2 regions of the Virgibacillus sp. LDC1 genome follow, and region 1 is predicted to be linked to the other one. Evidence: riboswitches for the same ligand, from Rfam matches in the RefSeq annotation. Region 1 holds a riboswitch; the other holds the start of a gene.
What was found. Region 1 has a riboswitch for cyclic di-AMP ahead of OHJ21_RS29965 (APC family permease). Riboswitches for the same ligand answer to the same signal wherever they lie in the genome.
Positions count from the first base shown of each region.

Region 2: linked by a shared signal. The riboswitch ahead of OHJ21_RS32310 (C40 family peptidase) and the one ahead of OHJ21_RS29965 (APC family permease) in region 1 are both predicted to bind cyclic di-AMP.

Region 1 is NZ_JAOXLZ010000006.1:464,885-474,640, reverse strand. Features, by position in the region: gene OHJ21_RS29975 (MFS transporter) at 1-206, opposite strand, end outside; gene OHJ21_RS29970 (molybdopterin-containing oxidoreductase family protein) at 671-2,746, opposite strand; cyclic di-AMP (ydaO/yuaA leader) riboswitch at 3,231-3,426, shown strand; gene OHJ21_RS29965 (APC family permease) at 3,590-5,416, shown strand; gene OHJ21_RS29960 (formate/nitrite transporter family protein) at 5,558-6,430, opposite strand; gene OHJ21_RS29955 (MFS transporter) at 6,898-8,145, opposite strand; gene OHJ21_RS29950 (TetR/AcrR family transcriptional regulator) at 8,261-8,854, opposite strand; gene OHJ21_RS29945 (DUF4352 domain-containing protein) at 9,104-9,700, opposite strand.
Region 2 is NZ_JAOXLZ010000010.1:17,479-27,234, reverse strand. Features, by position in the region: gene OHJ21_RS32345 (hypothetical protein) at 1-431, opposite strand, end outside; gene OHJ21_RS32340 (ArsR/SmtB family transcription factor) at 843-1,226, shown strand; gene OHJ21_RS32335 (heavy metal translocating P-type ATPase) at 1,227-3,488, shown strand; gene OHJ21_RS32330 (copper amine oxidase N-terminal domain-containing protein) at 3,671-4,840, shown strand; gene OHJ21_RS32325 (YwhD family protein) at 4,935-5,453, opposite strand; gene OHJ21_RS32320 (M1 family metallopeptidase) at 5,602-7,593, shown strand; gene OHJ21_RS32315 (hypothetical protein) at 7,605-8,432, shown strand; cyclic di-AMP (ydaO/yuaA leader) riboswitch at 8,781-8,920, shown strand; gene OHJ21_RS32310 (C40 family peptidase) at 8,924-9,397, shown strand.

The DNA of each region.
Region 1 (9,756 bases):
TACAGCGCGCCGCCAAGGAGTTGACCGGCGATCCCCCCCATCGACTGAATCAGAATGACAAAGCCTGCATCCTTCATGCTGCGTCCCAGTTCATCGAATACATACATCGTTGTCAGCGGCCACATCAAGGACCCGCCTGCAGAGGCAACGAGACTTGCAACAAGAAAACCTTTTACTTCCTTAGGGTACTGCTCCAACCATTTCATGTTTATTATCTCCCAGCAGCCTCGTTAGCAGTATATTTACGCATATAACCTAAAATAGCCCCACAAAGTGGAGCCTACGCTCCGATGCTTATTCCAAATACTTTGCGGGGACCCCAAAAAACTTTATAAATTTTAATATGTTAAAAAAAAGCCCACTTGGGCTTTTTCTAATTCTTCTTGAATAAAGAGGCGAACGCCATCTTTTTGATGCTCCAATAATCCTGTAAGAATGAACATTGCTTGTCATTTCTTATCGCCCAAATCCTAGTATCGCTTGATAGATCCATTGTTAGCAAGCACACTCATTGACGCTTTACCATAACAGCGAATGCCGGGCCGCTGCTGCCATATCGGCCCTTCCCTAACGAATCTCGGGCGCTCACTCCATTTGCCGGCTGCAAGCAACGAGCCCCTTCTTTTAAACACGTTCGGAAGAAGGGCAGCTCGTCGAGGTATATCAAGCATTAATGTCGCTTCACCTCTACCACCGTTGAGAAGAAGGTAGCGCCTTCGCCCATATCCGACAACCTGTCGGGCGTAAGGGCATTGGCGCGCTGCTTCCTGCCTTCCCCTTCCCACCACAAGCCTTGGCTGACCACGGTGCCAGGCAGCATTTTATCCGTCACCTTGGCCCGGACTTCGTAAGTACCGCGGTCGTTATACACCGTAACCATGTCGCCGTCCTCTACACCGCGTTCCTCTGCATCCTCCGGATGGATCTGCAAGGCAGGCTCCTTCTCCAGCTTCTGGTGCTTATCCACATTCGCAAAGGTCGAATTCAGGAAGTTGTGGTTCGGCGGCGAAATGAACATGAGCGGGAATTTGTGCCCGCGACCGCGCCTTACGCCGTCATATCCTTCCTTCAAAGGCACGTAGGTTGGAAGAGGCGGAAGACCAGCTTGCTCCAACTGCGCGGAGTAAAGCTCAATCCGGCCCGATGGCGTCGGCAAACGATCCAGATATGCTTCAAGCGGTGTCATGTCAAGCTTCACATGGCGGTGTTCCTTTAGCTTGTCCAGCGTGACGCCGTTCAGATAAGGGTTGTCCGGGAAGTCGAGCGCTCTTGCCATCATCTCCTCTTCCGTCTCGCGGAAGGCAGTGTCGGTGAAACCCATGGCCCGGCCCAGCAAGGAGAACAGCTCCACGTTGCTCTTGCTCTCCCCGAGCGCCGGAATGACCGGCTCCTGCAGCTGGATGTACTGATGCCAGTAAGAAGCGAACAGATCCGTATTCTCAAATGAGGAGGTTGCCGGAAGCACGATATCCGCATACTTGGCTGTATCCGTCATGAACAGATCATGTACGACGGTAAACAGATCCTCCCTTGCAAACCCTTCGCGTAACCGCCCGGTGTCAGGAGCGACCACCAGCGGATTGCTGCAATAGACAAAGACCGACTTAATCGGCTGTTCGGTCATGGCAAGCGCCTCGCCGATCCGGTTCATGTTAATGGTCCGGGCATTCGGATTCGGCCGGAGATCCGGACGCTCCAATGCATCGCTATCCATGCTGTTGTAGCCGCCATTCGACTTGGCAGCCCCTCCGCCCCGCTTCAGCCATTGTCCGGTCAACGCGGGAAGCGCAGCGATGCTGCGCACCGTCAAGCCGCCATTGTCGTGATGCTGAAGACCGTTACCGATATGAATATAGGAAGTATCCGCCCGGCCGTACAGTTCGGCCAGCTTCTCGATATCCCCTGCTGGGATGCCGGTAATGGAGGATACATGCTCCGGCGTATAGTCTTTGACATGCTCACGCAAGGCTTCATGCCCGTGCGTATACCGCCGGAGGAACTCCTCGTTCACCATGCCGTCACGGAACATGATGTGCATGAGGCCGACGGCCAGTGCCGCATCCGTGCCCGGAAACAACGGAATGAACCAATCCGACCATTGCCCCGTTTGGTTCTTATGAACATCGATCACAACGACCTTGGCACCGGCCTTGCGCGCTTTCTCCGCTAGCACGACCTGGTGCATATTGGTGCTGACGATGTTGCCGCCCCAGACGATGATGACATCGGCATGAACGGTATCCTCCGGGACGGTTCCTCCATTAAACCCCATGACGGATTTCCAACCCTCATTGCCTGCGGAATTGCAGATCGACTGCTTCAGGCGGCTGGCGCCCAGCCTGTTGAAGAATCTCCGATCCATGCCGTCCACGCTCAATATCCCCATGTTGCCGTAGAAGCTGTAAGGCAGGATGCTCTCAGAGCCATGCTCCTCGATCAGCTTCTTGTAGCGCCCGGTAATCTCTTGAATCGCTTCATCCCAGCTGATTCGCTCGAAAGCCCCCTCGCCCTTGGGCCCTACCCTCCGCAGCGGATAAAGCACGCGCTCCGGATGATACACCCGATGTGCCATATTGCGGACTTTATTACAGATGGCTCCCTGCGTAATCGGATGATCCGGATTGCCGGTAACCTTCACGATTTTTCCGTTCTCTTTATGCAGCAGCAGGCCGCAAGTATCGGGACAGTCCAACGGACATACCGCCGGAAACACGCCATTTTCCTGATGTATCATCGCTTGAGTCATTTCGTTCATTCCCCCTTGTACACGCTGAATCATATCCCCTTATCTTAAAAGAAAATCAGGGCTCCAGTAAAGTCTTACATTTTTTTCTGCAGCGGGTGATTCACTCTACTTCACTCCGGGTATATTCCTATCAAGAGCAACGAAGAGGAACCCAGACCCTTTCTCTTCCTTGCCGAATCATGGACCACTCCCAAAAAATTCGCCATGCCAATGTCTCCTCCCCCGAGACCGGCATGGCGAATTTGTTTGTATTGGCGTTCTATCGCATCACATTCGAGCTACCTGCAACTTACATATCATAGAAAGTCATGATTTCTGTAGCAAACCTGCAAAAAACAAAGCCTGTCAAAGCCACATAATTATGTAAGCGCTTATCTGTCATTTTTTATAAATAATTCTGCTTAATTTTTCGTTGGAGGGTGTTTTACAAAAGATTTGAGCAGGCGTAATATACTATTCAGCTTCGATATCATTCTTCATATTCACATGATATTCGCTTAATTTCCAATTTGGAAAGCGGGGGAACCACACGTATGGATGGATATCTATAGGATCTGTCAACCATACTATGGGGTGAATCCTGATGCAGCGCGAACGTACGCCGCGACTATTATCAGGTAGGGCGACTCTCACCGCCCGAATCCGACAGCTAACCTCGTCAGCGTTGATTGGGAGGGTTGTGAACTTGTGATCAAACACAGGGTTCTAACCTGTGTTTTTTGTTTGCCAAAATTCAGCATAGGAATGGTGACCGTTCGTATGTCCAGCCCATGAAACACACCGATTGAAGTCCATTCAGTCAGCTTCCATCATGAACGTAATCTTAATCGGCGGTGAAAAACCATGTTATCTTCAATCAAGCGATTCCTCATCGGAAGACCGCTTAAATCAACGGAATTGGGCGAGCAAAAGCTGAACAAAACCAAAGCGCTGGCCATCCTTTCATCCGACGCCTTGTCGTCCGTGGCTTATGGACCTGAACAAATTCTGATCGTCTTGATGACCGTTGGCGCCGCTGCCTATTGGTATTCCATACCGATTGCCGTCGGGGTCCTGGTCTTATTGCTGGCACTTATCCTATCGTACAGACAAATTATTTTCTCATATCCGCATGGCGGCGGAGCCTACGTGGTTTCCAAGCGAAATTTAGGCATGTATCCGGGACTGGTTGCCGGCGGCTCCCTGCTGGTCGACTATATCCTGACGGTTGCGGTCAGCGTATCGGCGGGGACGGACGCGATCACGTCGGCTTTTCCGGAACTGCACGCCTACAATCTGCCCATCTCCATCGTGTTCGTTCTGTGTTTGACCGTACTCAATTTAAGAGGGGTCACGGAGTCGGCCTCCATATTGGCCTATCCGGTTTACTTGTTTGTACTCGCGTTGTTTATCCTGATTGGCGTCGGAGTATTCAACATCGCTACAGGCCATGCATCTCCGGATCTGCATACGCCGATCGGCACGCCTGTCGCCGGGCTAAGCTTGTTCCTGCTCCTGCGGGCATTCGCCTCGGGCAGCTCTGCCCTGACCGGCGTTGAGGCCATTTCCAACGCCATCCCGAATTTCAAAGATCCTGCTCCGAATAATGCGGCCAAAACCTTGGTGGCAATGGGATCCTTGCTGGCCCTGTTATTTTCGGGCATCGTATTCCTGGCCTATTACTATGGGGTTAGCCCCAGCGAGCAAGTCACTGTCGTTTCCCAGATTGCCGAGCATACCTTCGGACGAAACTTTCTGTATTACTTCATCCAAGGAACAACGGCCCTCATTCTGATTCTGGCCGCCAACACGGGTTATTCCGCTTTCCCGCTGCTTGCCGTTAATCTGGCGAAGGATAAATTCATTCCCCGAATGTTCACCGTCCGGGGAGACCGTCTGGGATATTCAAACGGAATCATCATACTGGGTTTTCTCTCGATTCTGTTGCTGCTCGCTTTCGAAGGCAAAACCGAGCATCTGATTCCGCTGTATGCCGTCGGCGTGTTTATCCCTTTTACCCTCTCCCAAACGGGGATGATGGTGAAGTGGATTCGGGAAAAGCCCGAAGGATGGATTGTCAAACTGATCATAAATACCACCGGCGCATGCATCAGCTTTATCGTGACGATGATTTTCTTTTTCACGAAATTCGCCCAAGTGTGGACCGTCTTGATTTTCCTGCCGCTGATCATTTGGATCTTCACCCGAATCCATAAACATTACGAGGCCGTAGCAGACCAGCTGCGAATTACGACCTGTGAGCCTGTTAAGCCGATTGAGGGAAATGTTATTATTCTGCCTGTGGCGGGAATCACCCATGTGGTGGAGAACTCGCTGAATTATGCCAAATCGCTGGGAGCAGGCCAAATTATCGCGGTGTACGTGCCGTTCGAACGGGAGGACGAGGCGGCCTTCCAGGAAAAATGGAAGAAATGGCAGCCGGACATCCGGCTGGTGACCCTGCATTCGCCTTATCGGAGCATCATTCAGCCGCTGACCAAATTCATCGATACCGTGCAGCGGAAGGCTAGCGAATCCGACTACCAGGTTACCGTTGTCATCCCGCAGTTCATCCCCAAGAAGGGCTGGCATAACTTCCTGCACAATCAGTCCAGCTTGCTCATTCGCGCACATTTACTCTATCGGAGAGATGTGATTATCACCACGGTACCTTACCATTTAAAAAAATAGCGGGTTTATTCCTTCTGCGACTTATACAAGGAATCCACTCGCCAACAACGTTAAAAAAGCTGCGATCATCCGATCCCTATCCTTAAGGGTGCGTGACGATCTCAGCTTTTTTCCTCCACCTTGGCTTACCAGGCTTCGGTATTACGAAACATTCTGCGCGGAGTGAACCTGTTGAGCAGTACCGGTAGCCGGCGCAGACGGCAGCGCCTTATCTTGTTCGCCGCGAGGGATGACCTCAGCTTTATCATCCTTCTTCAAATACACGGACCCGTAGGCAGCTCCCACAAACAGCGCACCTCCGACAAAATTGCCCAGCCAAACCGGAATGAAGTTTACCAGATAATCACCCCAGCTGTAATATCCCTCAAATATCGCTGCCGGAATGAGGAACATGTTGGCCACCACGTGCTGAAAGCCGATGGCTACAAACGCCATCGTTGGAAACCAGATTCCGAGAATTTTGCCGCTCATCTGGTCGGATCCGTAGGACAGCCACACGGCGAGCGCTACGAGCCAGTTACAACCGATGCCCGACAAGAATGCTTGCAGGAAGCTGTCGTCGAGCTTATGACCCGCCATATCCACCAGCTTCTCCAAATAAACGCCGCTGCCCGTCAGACCGGTCACATGGCCGAAGAAATAAGCGACGAACAGTGCCCCTGCCATATTGCTTATCGTGACAAGAGCTAAATTCCGCATCATGTCCTTCGTGGAAATCCGCTTCTTGAATCTGGCCAGGGACACGGCCATCATGTTGCCCGTCAGCAGCTCTCCGCCCGCTAGCAATACAAGAATCAGTCCGACAGGGAATATCGCCGCGCCTATAAAACCGGCAATGCCTCCCCAAGCCTCAGACGCTCCGGCAATCACGCGAATATCCAGCAAAAAGCCGAGCGCGATAAAAGCCCCCGCCAAAAATCCTAATATCATAACGTTCATGACGGAGTTATGCGCTTTTTTCACCCCGTTCTCCACGGTGATCTCCGCAATGCGATCAGGTTTGTAATAGGCCATGGCCGCTCCCCCATTTCTCCCGCATTCCGTCCTGAAATCTCTCGAATGCAGCGTCTGATGTTTCTGTTACAGTTACAGTTACAGTTACAGTTACAGTTACAGTTACAGTTACAGTTACAGTTACCCATATTGTACCGCAGCCTCCAAAACAAGAACGTGAATTATATCACGAACGTATGCATCAGGAGTGGACATCCTTGTGTCCTGGCTCCTCTTGATCATCTTTGAGTGTACTGTGGTCATTTAACTTCATATGGATAATATAATCACAGTACCTTGTCCAAGGGTGAATCTTGGGGTCCTCTAGAGGACCCCGATCATTCGTCCGATCCGAGCGAGCGGTACATGTAAAATAGCGGTGTCGGAGATGATCCCGACACCGCTTGGTTTATTGCTTATACCAACCACCATGCTCAAAACCTGCAAGCCTTCGCCTGTTTACCACCATTACATTCTAACCTGCAAGCCTATGCCTTGGCGGCAGTCTCTACGGTTACAGGCGTTTCCTTTTCCTGAACCGGAACGTTCGAGATCGGAAGTTTCATGCTAATGAAGGACGACAGCAGGAAGAGCGCACCTGCCGTGAAATACACGACCACAATGGAGGTTGTCGACATATACCATCCTGTAAACCCGGAGCCGATGAGCAGCATGCCGGTAAAAACCGGCGTCATCACGCCGTTCAGCCGGCCGATAAATTTCTCTTCCACCTGCTGCATCATCACGGCCATCAATACCGTCTGCGCCATCGCCATCAGCACCCCGGTTACGAAACGCATCGTGCCGGTCAGGATCGGCCACTGGGACAGCACCTCGACAAAGGTTGAGAGTCCAAGGAAGGCAAGGCCGGCGAACAGCAAGTAGGAGCCTTTCACTCTCCCTGCAATCACGGCGGCCAGCACGCCGCCAATCAACATGCCCAGACCCTCTAACGCGGTGAACCACTGAACGCTGGACATTGCCAGCTGTAGACGCTCCGTGATGACAAAGATATCGAGCGGCTGAACAAGTCCGCTGCCGAGCGCCATTAAAACGTAAACCACCAGCAGCACCTTCAGCAGCCGACTGGAGCCGATGTAAGTGAAGCCTGCCTTCATGTCCTTCATAAAAGAACCGGTCGATTCCGAATTCTTAGCGGGTTCATCCACACTGGAAGGGAGAAACGCCAGCACGATCGCCGAAGCTCCGAATAGAACCAACAAGCTGATTAACGAGGCCTGCAATCCAAAAGCTTGATAGATCGTCGTGCCGACCATCGGTCCCAAAATGATGAACAGCGACATCGAGGTCTGGGACAAAGCCGTGGCCGCGGGCACATGCTCATCCGGCAAGCAGCGCTTGATGATCTTCATGGACGAAGGCTGCGAGAATTGGGATACAACGGCCGAGACCAGGGTCACCGTAAACACGGCCTGCCAATATCCTGCATACACAACAAACAGGATAAGCAGTATGGATAAAAAGCTTAGAATGTCTCCCCAAATCATCGTTCGCTTGGGACGCCAGCGGTCTGCCAGCACGCCGCCAATCATGGAGATCACAAAAATGGGCGCGTATTCAATTACGGTAAGCAGCGATACGGCGACCGGGTCATGGTTGCTCTTCTCCATAATGAAGAACAAAAGCGCCATGTTGCGGATCCAGATCCCGATATTTTGCATAAAATCCGAAACCATCAGCAGCACGAACGCGCGGTTGCCAAACAAATGCCTCATAGTTCATCCCCCTACTAAAACCGACCATTCGGTTTAATTATATATATGAAAACGCCAGCTCCCGCTTGTAAACCAAGAGAAGCGTTTCCGATAAATCTTCCTATCGTTCACTACGCTAAGAGCCTTGACCTGATAACACACCGTTTAAAAAGTACGTCACTCCTTTACGGTATAGTAGCCTCGATTCCTCCTGAGAACGTTCAAAGTGCAACATCGACATCCCATCGAGCAGCGATGCGAATATGATGGATATTTCCTCTACATCCTCTGCCGGTATTCGCCCTTCGCTTACTCCTTCAGCAAAAATTTCGCGGTAAAGCGTGCGCGGACCTTGCAGGATGGCCAGCATCTCGCCCACAATCGTCTTATTCTCCGGCTGATTGATATAGAATTCCTCCGCAATCTTGGTCAGCGGATTCTGGAAGTCATCGACCATATGATCGGCAATGCCGTACAGCTTCTCCTCGAAGCTGGCGTAACGGGCTTTTTTATCGTTCCAGGCTTCCATCCATTCCTGATTCTGCTTAGCCAGCAGCTTGACGAACAAATCTTCCTTGCTCTCAAAGTGATAGTAGATGCTTCCCTTGCTGGCACCCGTATACTTGACCAGTTCATCCATGGATGTTGCCGCATACCCGCGCTGGATGAACAGTTCCTTCGCTTTATCCAGAATCAAATCCCGCTTTCGCTGCGCTTTTTCTGAAGACATCGGTGTAAGCACTCCTTGTTTGGAAATAATAGTCCGCCATCACAAACGGAAACCTGATTCCCTTACTAAAAATGAATCCAAAGTTGATGAACGCTACTCACGATAAAAAACCGACTGTACGGTTTAATCATACTGAAAACATTCCCGCATGTAAAGCGACGCCTTGGCCATCACATAGAAAAAAGGACTTTGCCTGCGCAAAATCCTTTCCTCATTCGTTAATCCCGAAACAACCATGCTAATTATTTTTTATTCCACTGACCAAATGGCTCTTCCTTCTTTCATCGGATCGCCATAACTCAGCTGCAGCCCCTTTACACCCTGCTTCACTTCGTACGGAATTTCACCTGTCAGCTCGCCGCCTGGGGCAACGGTGCCGTCCAGCATCTTTACATCATCCGTAATGGGAACCGTATAGTTAAGATCGCTCGAATCCGTCAGGGAAAAAGATAGCGCGGAAGAGATGACCAGCGGCTCCTGGCCATTGTTCTTCACGGTAATCTCAACCACCTTAAACGTATGGCCCGGCTGGGGCTTTAAGTACTCGTCCCCTTCGGACTCACGTACGCTGTTCAGCGTAATGACCGTGCCATGATAATCCACCGTATCGCCTACCGCGGCAGGTTCGCCGATCGGCTTCACCTCTGCATTGTCGGCAGGTTGATCCTCCCCTTGGGTTGGTTCTGCAGGCGGCTGCTCTTCCGATGCCCCCGTCTGACCTGTCTCCCCGCTATCCACAACAGCCGGCGGACTCTCTGCTGGCGGATCCGCCTGATCATTGGAACAAGCAGCCGTCAGCAGCATGGAGAACAATGCAGCCGAGGCCAGCATTACTTTTTTATTCATACTTTATCCTACCTCCTGAAAGTCGATATCTACATGTCCGGATATTTTCCAATTCG
Region 2 (9,756 bases), on a different contig from region 1:
AGTGGAAAAAGAACAACATAGAGCACCATGGACACGATCGCGTTGAAGAACTGGCTGCTCTCAGTTCCGGCAGCTGCGCCAAAGGGATGTCTTAGTCCCTTCAGAAAATAATCCCCGTAGAGCTGTCCGTACAATTTTAAGCTGGTCCAATAAGGATTGGGTTCCTCATCTTCATCGGAATGCTGCCGGCCTGCCGTTGAGAAGGGAATATCCGGCGGCGTATACACCGGCAAAGCAGGTTCAATCTGGCGTGCATGAGGTATCTCCCCTCTACTGCTGGCACTTCGCCTAGTGACACTGTATACCTCCGACGTTGCTGCTTGCTCTTTCATGGCGGCAAATACGGGTGAGTCCTCGATAATCAGCCTTGCCCCGCATTTCTTGCAATACTTCCCATCTCCCGTTTCATATCGACATATTGGACAAGTCATACTCTCGCCTCCCCTGTTCATACACATCCGTAAATCGAAGGATAGGTATTAGATAATGTACACATTCGAGTCGAAACGTTTGGCCCGTGCAAGGGTGTTATGTAGTGCATGAGGCGCCTTGGGCCCAGTATTCTTCCTATGCGAATTTTATATCTTTTTGCTAATAGTATAAGTTGGCGTGATATGAAATGGAAGGATTTTCTGAGGGGCGACACTGCGCCTAACCATTGGAATTGGTTAATACTATATGACTTATCGATTCATTCTTGGACTGTGACATGCTTGTGAACAATCAAACATCCGTTTGAATATCGTGTGTAAATCGGGTATATTATGACTAACAATCAAATCAACGTTTGAATATATAGAATAAAGAGCGCTTATTGCTCCTAATCCAAGGAGGTTGTTCTTATGAATGCCCGGACGATGAACGAAGAAGTCTCCCTTGAGCTGTGCGAAACGGAATGTCCTTCAACCGAAGGGATTGCTTTGTTAAAAGAAACGATCTCCGATGATGATATGATCGGCATGGCGGAAATCTTCAAGGCATTGGCCGACCCGACGCGGGTCAAGGTAGCTTATATGCTGGACCGTGGCGGCGAGCTGTGTGTTTGCGATGTAGCTGAAGTACTCGGAAGCTCAACGGCAACGGCCTCCCATCATCTGCGTACGCTGAAGAACAAAGATATCGCCAAATCGCGCAAGGCCGGAAAGAATGTATACTACTCCCTCAAAGATGACCATATCCGAACATTGCTTCACATGACGCTGGAGCACCAGAAGGAGAAGATGTAGATGAGTACGGATAACCATCAACGTTCCAAATCATCTCCGGAGGCAGGCGGCGAACTTATTGAATACCGGGTACAGGGGCTCTCCTGCCCGAACTGTACACGTGAAATGCAGGAAGAGATCCAGAAGCTGGAGCATGGGAACAATGCCCGACTGAGTTACAACAGCGGGAAGCTTACCCTCTCTCCTCATGTGAATCTAAGCCGGGTAGAAACCATTCTGAAAAGTGACGGTGCGCGCATCGTTCATGCTCCGCAGACAGCGTTATCGGCCGCCGGTGCTGCTCTACATGCCCCTTCATCGCATTCTCATGGATCGGCACAAGGACGGGACGAAGAACATGACCATGATCACGGTCAGGCTCATGAGCACCGTAACGGCAGCGAAGGAAAAATGAAGTGGCTGTTGTCCATCTCGGCTGTTTTCTATGTGCTAACCTTTCTATTAGAAGGAAAAGTCGCCGGACCGGTTGTGATCGCATTATATGCAGGTGCTATGATTCTGAGCGGGTACACCACATTCTTGCGCGGACTGCGTAACCTGACCCGCTTCAAATTCAATATGGATACCCTGATGACCGTTGCGCTCGTGGGCGCCGTCATTATCGGGGAATGGCGGGAAGCCACGCTGGTTGCCATTCTGTTTGGTCTTAACGAGCTGCTGGAAGGCTACGGCATGAATCGAGCCCGGCAATCGATGGAAGCGCTGCTGGCCGCAGCACCGAAGGAAGCGGAGCTATGGAAAGACGGTCAAACCCAGCGCGTGCCGATCGAGAGCCTCTCTCCCGGAGACGTTGTCCGGGTAAGACCGGGCGAGAAGATTCCTTCGGACGGAGCGATAACCCAAGGAACTGGCTCGGTGAACGAAGCTGCCATAACCGGGGAATCGGTGCCTGTTACGAAACGGGAGGGCGACACCGTATTTGGCGGCAGCGTAAGCACCGACGGCGTGCTTTATATCGCCATCTCGAAGGTTTATGAGGATTCCTCCCTGGCCAAGATCATGCATCTTGTACAGGAGGCACAGGACAGCAAGACGCCGACAGAGCTCTTTATCGATAAATTCGCGAAATACTATACTCCCGCTATTATGATCATCGCGCTGGCAGTTACGCTGATTCCTCCGCTGCTGCTCCATCAGCCCTGGATGACCTGGATCTATCAGGGGCTGTCCATACTCATTGTCGGGTGCCCTTGCTCGCTCGTGCTTTCTTCTCCGATTGCACTGGTCAGCGGGATGACCCGCGCGGCACGCAACGGCATTCTGATCAAAGGCGGGGTCCACCTGGAGCAGCTTGGCCGACTGGAAGCCATCGCTTTTGACAAGACGGGAACCTTGACCAAAGGTGAGCCTGCCGTCTATGCGGAGACGGTATATGATGAAACAACATTTTATGCCGTTGTAGGCGCACTGGAGCAATCCTCTCTCCATCCGTTGGCTAAAGCGGTCATGAAGCATCTGGAGATCAAGAATCCGCAGTGCATGTTTAATGAACCTCAACAGATAACGGTACTGCCCGGCGAAGGCATTCGGGCTGAGATCGGAGGGAAGCTGTTCTGGGTCGGAAGCGAGGAAGTGCTGCAGCATGTGAACGGCCCGCAAGACCATATCAGCTCCGTGGAGGAAGACATCCGGAGAATGAAGGCCCAGGGTTATACGATCGTTGCTGCCGTAAGCGAGGATCGCGTATTAGGCCAATTCGGTCTTGCCGATGAGATCAGACCGGAGACGGCAACCGTCGTCAGCAAGCTTCATGAGGCCGGTATCACGGATACGGTCATGCTGACAGGCGACCACGAGCAGTCCGCACAGGCGATAGCGAAGCAATCCGGTGTATCTCGGGTATTCGCAAGTCTCCTGCCTGAACAGAAGGTTGCCAAGATCAAGGAGCTTTCTTCCCGCAAAAAAACCGGCATGGTTGGTGATGGCATTAACGATGCCCCTGCATTGGCCGCTGCCGATCTGGGCATCGCGATGGGGAAAGGGACGGATAGTGCCATTGAAACGGCCGACGTTGTATTGATGCAGGATCACCTTGGCAAGCTGCCAGGGGCCATCCAAACGGCAAGACGGGTCAATCAGATTATCAAGTGGAATATCGGGCTCTCCTTGTCGCTGAAAGCCATTGCTTTACTGCTTACGATCCCGGGATGGCTGACCCTGTGGATTGCAATCATATCGGACATGGGCGCAACCATTATCGTGACCTTGCTTGGTCTCACCATTCTGCTTGGCAAGGATCAGGAGCTAAAATCAGGATATTGATATAACCGGAGCTTCGCCCTTTCAGGGCAGCTCCGGTTTTTTTAGTTCGTCCTTTGGCGCGCCAGCTCCAATCTCGCCATCGCATATCTCATTTTTTACATGATTTCGTGATTTAGGTGAAACATTTCCCATTATTTAGTCGTTTATATAGGCGGGAGTGAAAACCAGAAGGAGGAAATGATATGAAGTCCGTACAAATTATCAAATTAGCAGGTACCGCATCCATAGCCATGTCTTTATTGCTTACGTCCTCATCGCTCACAACGATTCCTGCCCATGCGGCAGCAGCCTCCACATCACAGAGCAAGGCAACATGGAGCACTCTGGATGTGAAACATAAACCTTATACGAATAAAGGCGTTGTATTCATTCCATTGAAGGAAGTTTCCGAACAGCTGCAGCTGCAGTTGACGATCCCCGGAAAAAAAGAGCTGTACATTAACAGCCCGACACAGTCTGTCCGCATTATCATCGGACAGTCGCGTGCAGTCAATGCCAAGGGGACCGCTCTAAAGCTCGAGGCGGCTCCGGTCGTGAAGAAAGGCGTGACTTATGTTCCCGCCAGTCTGATTACCAAAGCCTTCGGCATCCCTCTGAAGTATGACAGCAAATCCGGACTTAGAACGACCTTTGATTCTTGGTCAAAATACGCCTATGCTTCCACGGCCAATATGCTCTTCTGGGTAAATCGCGAGAATGGTATGCTGTCCATGGGTAAAGCCGGATCCACCCCAGCCCAAGTCGGCATGATCCCGGTGGAGGAAATCGATCAAGTCGGCTTAAGCGCACATCGCATCAACAGCAATACCTATGTCGTCGACTTGTCCAATTATTACGGCGAACCTCATATTCATGAGGGAAGATACCGGCTGCTCATTCAGGACAAGAAAATCCTGAAGCTATCCAAAACCAAACATTCCAATTTTGCCGGAATTAACTACAAACCGGACCAACTCAGCTACAAAGGCAATATTGCCATGATGAACGGCAGCACGCTGGAGCTGGTTCATCCGACGGGCAAAACGGTCAAAACTTATGACCTGGCCGCGCTCACGGGAGTAAAGGATCATTTTGTTGTAGAAGCGATCGAACAGGACTTCCTGCTCGTCCGACCATACACGAAGGCGACCCTGTATATCGTTCATCCGACAGGCAAGACAGCCGAGCTTATCTATCCTGAACTTCTGGACGAGGAAACCATCAAGGTCATTGAGGAAATGCCGCCGAACGAGGTGGGCTTCATTGGTGACGGTCTTACGTATATCGGATATGCCGGCGGCAAGCTGACGCTCCAATACAAAAATCCGTTTCTCGATCAAAAAGAAAAACTGACCTACGCTCTTCCATTCTAACCATACGCAATTACAAAAAGACCGGCAGGATTCGATCACGAATCCAACCGGTCTTTTCACTTGCGCATCTAGAACAATGCTTTCATTTATTGTATTATTCCTCGGTTCGAAGGGCTTCCTTAATTTCCTCTGGGGATGCATTCCACCATTCCTCGTTACGCGAAATCAGCAGCTCACGCAGCGCTCTCTTCTCCACGTCGCCAAGCCCATCCAGAATAATCTTGCGCTTCATCGCCGCATCCATTTTATTCACATGATCGGCGAGGATCTTCCAGCCGCGGCGGGCCTCGTGGTCAATCCACATTTCACAGGCGGTCATGCCTGCATAATGCTGTCCCTCCGCGGTACGATCTACAGCTACCCACACGATCCACACCTGGCGTCCGTTGGGTACTTCATCCCGGTTCATGCTGAAACGGATGCCCTTCTCCACCTTACTCTTGGCGTGCATGGCTCCAATGTCCACTCGGGCTTCGCCATTGTCGATAATGACGGGCGACAAACTGTTCAGATCGATGGAGCCTGATCCAAACCCCTTATGTTTACTCTTGCTATTAATAATATTCAAAGCAATCGGTTTCTTCGCACCCTGCTTCTGCTCTTCATTCTCCACTGCTGCCGACCTCCTATATCAGAGCCGATTCATACGTATCAGCTGCTAAATTGATAACCCATGTCCCAATAATTTTATTTTAACTAATAATCCCCCAAAAGCAAACATATACATGCACTAGATGCTTGTCAACGGGAGGTTGTTCGATATGGTCCCACCACGTGCCAAAGTCTTTCTATCATCCCTGCTTGCCATAGGTTTGCTTGCAGGATCGATGCCGATATTTCTGAATCCAGGGTCCTCAGCGTCTGCTCTTGCCCCAAATGCGGGCAAGCCCTCCGCCTCTGCCGTGGAGAAGGCCCCGCTCTCACCGCCTAAGGTGCAGCCTAATATTCCCGCTCCGGCCTTAAGCGACCGGCTGGTGGAATATCATATGGATGTTCGGTACGAGCCTGAGGAGAACAAGCTTAAGGGCAAACAGACACTCACTTGGACTCATCCAGGCAAAAAAAGCGTAAACGAGCTGTACTTTCATCTGTATCCCAATGCATTTGCTTCCAATGACACGACCTTTATGAAGGAATCGGGCGGCAGGCTTCGTTCCGATCCCATGCCAGACGACGGATACGGCTCCATGGCCATTACCAGCGTGAAAACAACCGAAGGACTGGCCCTGACCCATCGCCTTCAATTTGTTCAACCGGATGACGGCAACATCAAGGATCACAGCCTTGCCAAGCTCCGGCTGCCTAAACCCATCAAGAGCGGGGAGAGTGTTACCATTCACTTGGAGTTCGAGGTCGAACTTCCCAAAATATTTGCTCGCATGGGAACCACCGAGAATTTTATTATGGCCGGCCAATGGTTTCCTAAACTTTCGGTCTATGAACCCGCTGGTCTTCGCGGAAGAACAGAGGAAGGCTGGAATCTTCATCAATACCATGGCAACTCCGAATTCTATTCGAACTTCGGCATCTACAGCGTTCGCATCCGAGTGCCCGAAAATTACATTGTCGCGGCGACCGGATTCCCTACCAAGCCTGCCCAAAAATCAAACGGGGAAAAAATTTATCAATTCTATGCGGATGATGTGCATGATTTTGCCTGGTCGGCATCGCCAAACTTTGTCACGGCAGAAGAAGCATTCTCCGCACCAGGCGTACCGGGGGTCCGCATCAAGCTGTATCTCGATCCGGCCCATAAAGACTTAAAGGAGCGTTACTTTGATGCCGCCAAGTCGGCACTCGCTTCGTTTGGAAAATGGTACGGAACCTATCCGTATTCCACGTTGTCCATCGTCGTTCCGCCGGAATCGGGCAACGGGGCAGGCGGCATGGAATACCCGACGCTGGTCACGGCCTTCGGTGCCAAAAACGATTCGCCGGGATATGAGCTGGAGCGGACCGTCATTCATGAGATCGCCCATCAATATTTTTACGGAATGATCGCAAGTAATGAATTTGAGGAAGCGTGGCTGGACGAGGCCTTTGCAACCTATGCTGAAGAACGAGTGATGGAAAAAGAATACGGTATTACCTCCAATACGGCAGCTCAGGGAGCATCCATTACTTCCCCTGCACCGCTGAAGATGGAATCCTGGAAATACAGCTCCCACGAAAACTACGCACTGAATGTTTACACGAGGGGCAAGCTGGTGCTGCAAGGCATCGAACGGCAGGTCGGTCCGCAGATGATGGAGAAGATTCTTCATACGTATGCCCAGAAATACCGGTTCAAGCATCCGACCACGTCCGACTTCCAGAAAGTTGTAGAGCAAGTAAGCAAAACGTCCTGGCAGCCGTATTTTGACCAATATGTATATGGAAGCCAGATGGCGGATGTCGCCATCGACGTGATCAAAACCAAAAATAAAGGCACGGCGGAACATCCTCGTTATGAGTCTACGGTCAAGATTACGAGCAAGGACGGGGATATAACCAATGTGCCGATCGTGTTCGCCTTTGAGGATGGCAAAACGGTGGAGCGGACCTGGAGCGGCAAGGACGGCAAAGTTACTTACACCCTGGAGTACAGCACTCCGCTCGCCTGGGCCATGGTTGATCCCAAATACTCCATCGTCCTGGAGAACAAACACATCAATAACTATATGAAGGCAGGAATGGATCCGAAGGTGGTTACACGCTGGAATCTCAGTATTACCAAGCTTGTGGAGACGCTGTTCGGCAGCCTGTCATGGTGAGGGGGGAGCACATGAAAAGTTACGCAGGCCAAGGGTGGACCAGTGTTAAAGACCAGCTATACGTCTCGATTCTGCTCTTCTTATACCGTTTGCTGTGGGGATACTGCCTGTACCGACTCGTAAAATCGGCAGTCGTTCCCCTTCTGATGCGATATCCGGATTCTGCCCCTAACGAGCTCAGCCGTCTGTTATTCTTCTATGAGGGCGAGATGAGCCTAACCCTGAGCAGCACGGTCCACACCTACGGATGGCTTCTGGCCGGTTTGCTCCTGATCCGGATGGTTCTCACCCCGCTCATTCGGGCCGGCATCTTCTACAACCTTCACCAGGAAGCCAAGGGCGAGCGTGGTTTATTCTTCTTCACTGGCATGCGCAAACTGTGGAAACCTGTAACGCTATTCTATCTGATTGAGCTTATTCTCACCTTTGTGCCCGGTTACTGGCTTCTGCCCAAAATTCTTCCGATTCTGCTAAATGGGATTCAGGAGCCTGTTCTGCTCCTTCATGCACTGCCGTATGCCGTTGGCTGGTTCTTGTACGCCTATCTAATCCGCCTGTTATTGCTCTATATGCAGTTCGGGCGCACGGGAGACTTTGGTATGATCAGCTCTCTCCATGCGCTCTTCCGCCGCTTGGGCACGGCAGTGCTGTTATCCATCACCATCGGCGGATCCGCCTGTGTCATTCTGTTGCTCCTGAGCTCGGCTTCGCTCTTCTGGGCCGGGTTGATCGGCTTAATTATTCAGCAGGCCTCTTATTTTCTGAATGGACTTTTCCAAATTTGGGTAATTTCCGCTCAATATCATTTGTGGAGAGATTCCTCCTCATCGCATCCTTAATCGTTACAATTCGTTACCCTGAAATGATGAAACATGCTCGCGAATAAGCTGTAATCCGAAGTGACACGTTTCTATCCGGGTCTTGATTTTACAAAGAATAAGAGTTCATTTATCCTCTATATTACAAATTTCTGAGCGCCAAATTACAAAAAAACCTGTTTCCCCAAGATGGGGACAGGTTTTTTTGTTTAAAAATGATCTTTCCTCGTTTGCCAAATTGTTAATACTCTGCTAAAATAACGAATATGTTAGTAACAACTTTGTCATCTTTACTGTAACTTTTTGTTGGAACGATGTAAATTCGTTATCTATGTTGGAACGTCAGACGTCAATGAATGGGTTCATCAACATTTTAAGGAGCCGAATTCCCATAACGATATGGGAAGCGGGGGATCCGTTTTGGGTGAATTGATCTCGCAAGAGAGGGATCATAGGGGACCTTCAACCGAACCCTTAAGCTAACCTCGCAGGCAATGGAAGGAGCTTTTGTTTTGAAAAAGAAGTTAACGGCTGTTTCTCTAGGCCTCGCACTCGCACTCACATTAGGGACCGGAAGCGCTTTCGCCGATTCCAAATTAAATACTGCAATCAAACCAGCCATTGGTGTCTCTTATAAAACAGGCGGAACCACAACGAATGGTTTTGACTGCTCCGGATTCACCAGCTATGTTTACAAGAAGCTTGGCCTTAGCCTGCCGCGTACATCTGCAGCTCAATACAAAGTAGGTACGGCAGTATCCAAGAGCAACCTGAAAGCTGGCGATCTCGTGTTCTTCAACACATCCGGTAGAGGTGTATCTCATGTGGGTATATATGTTGGGAGCGGCAAATTCGCTCATTCCTCATCTTCGCGTGGTGTCATTATCAGTCCGCTAAGCCAGAGCTATTATGCCAACCGATATGTAGGCGCTAAGAGAATTATGAGTCAAAATACGTACAAATCTGTAGCTGTGAACTACAATTAATGTTGGAACTTTATTGATTTACTCTTACAAGAAAGCCCTGGGCTTATGAGATTGTGCCGATCTCATCCAGCGGCTTTTTTCTTTTGTTTATTCTGTCTATACCTTTATAACGTTCAGGACAACGGAAAAGTTCCCGCTTTTCGAAAAAAAATGAAATTTATTCTACAAGTTCACTTCACTTCGCCATGTCTTCACATCTTCTACCCTTTATATACCCTTCTCTCCCTTCATTAAACACCCATTTTGGAAAAATATTGATTTTATCCGATGCTTCGACGGCTAATGCTATTGAAAAATAGCGAAATTCACCAAGAAATAATTGCCAATCTCGCTTGCTGTCTGATAGAATGGACGCAGTA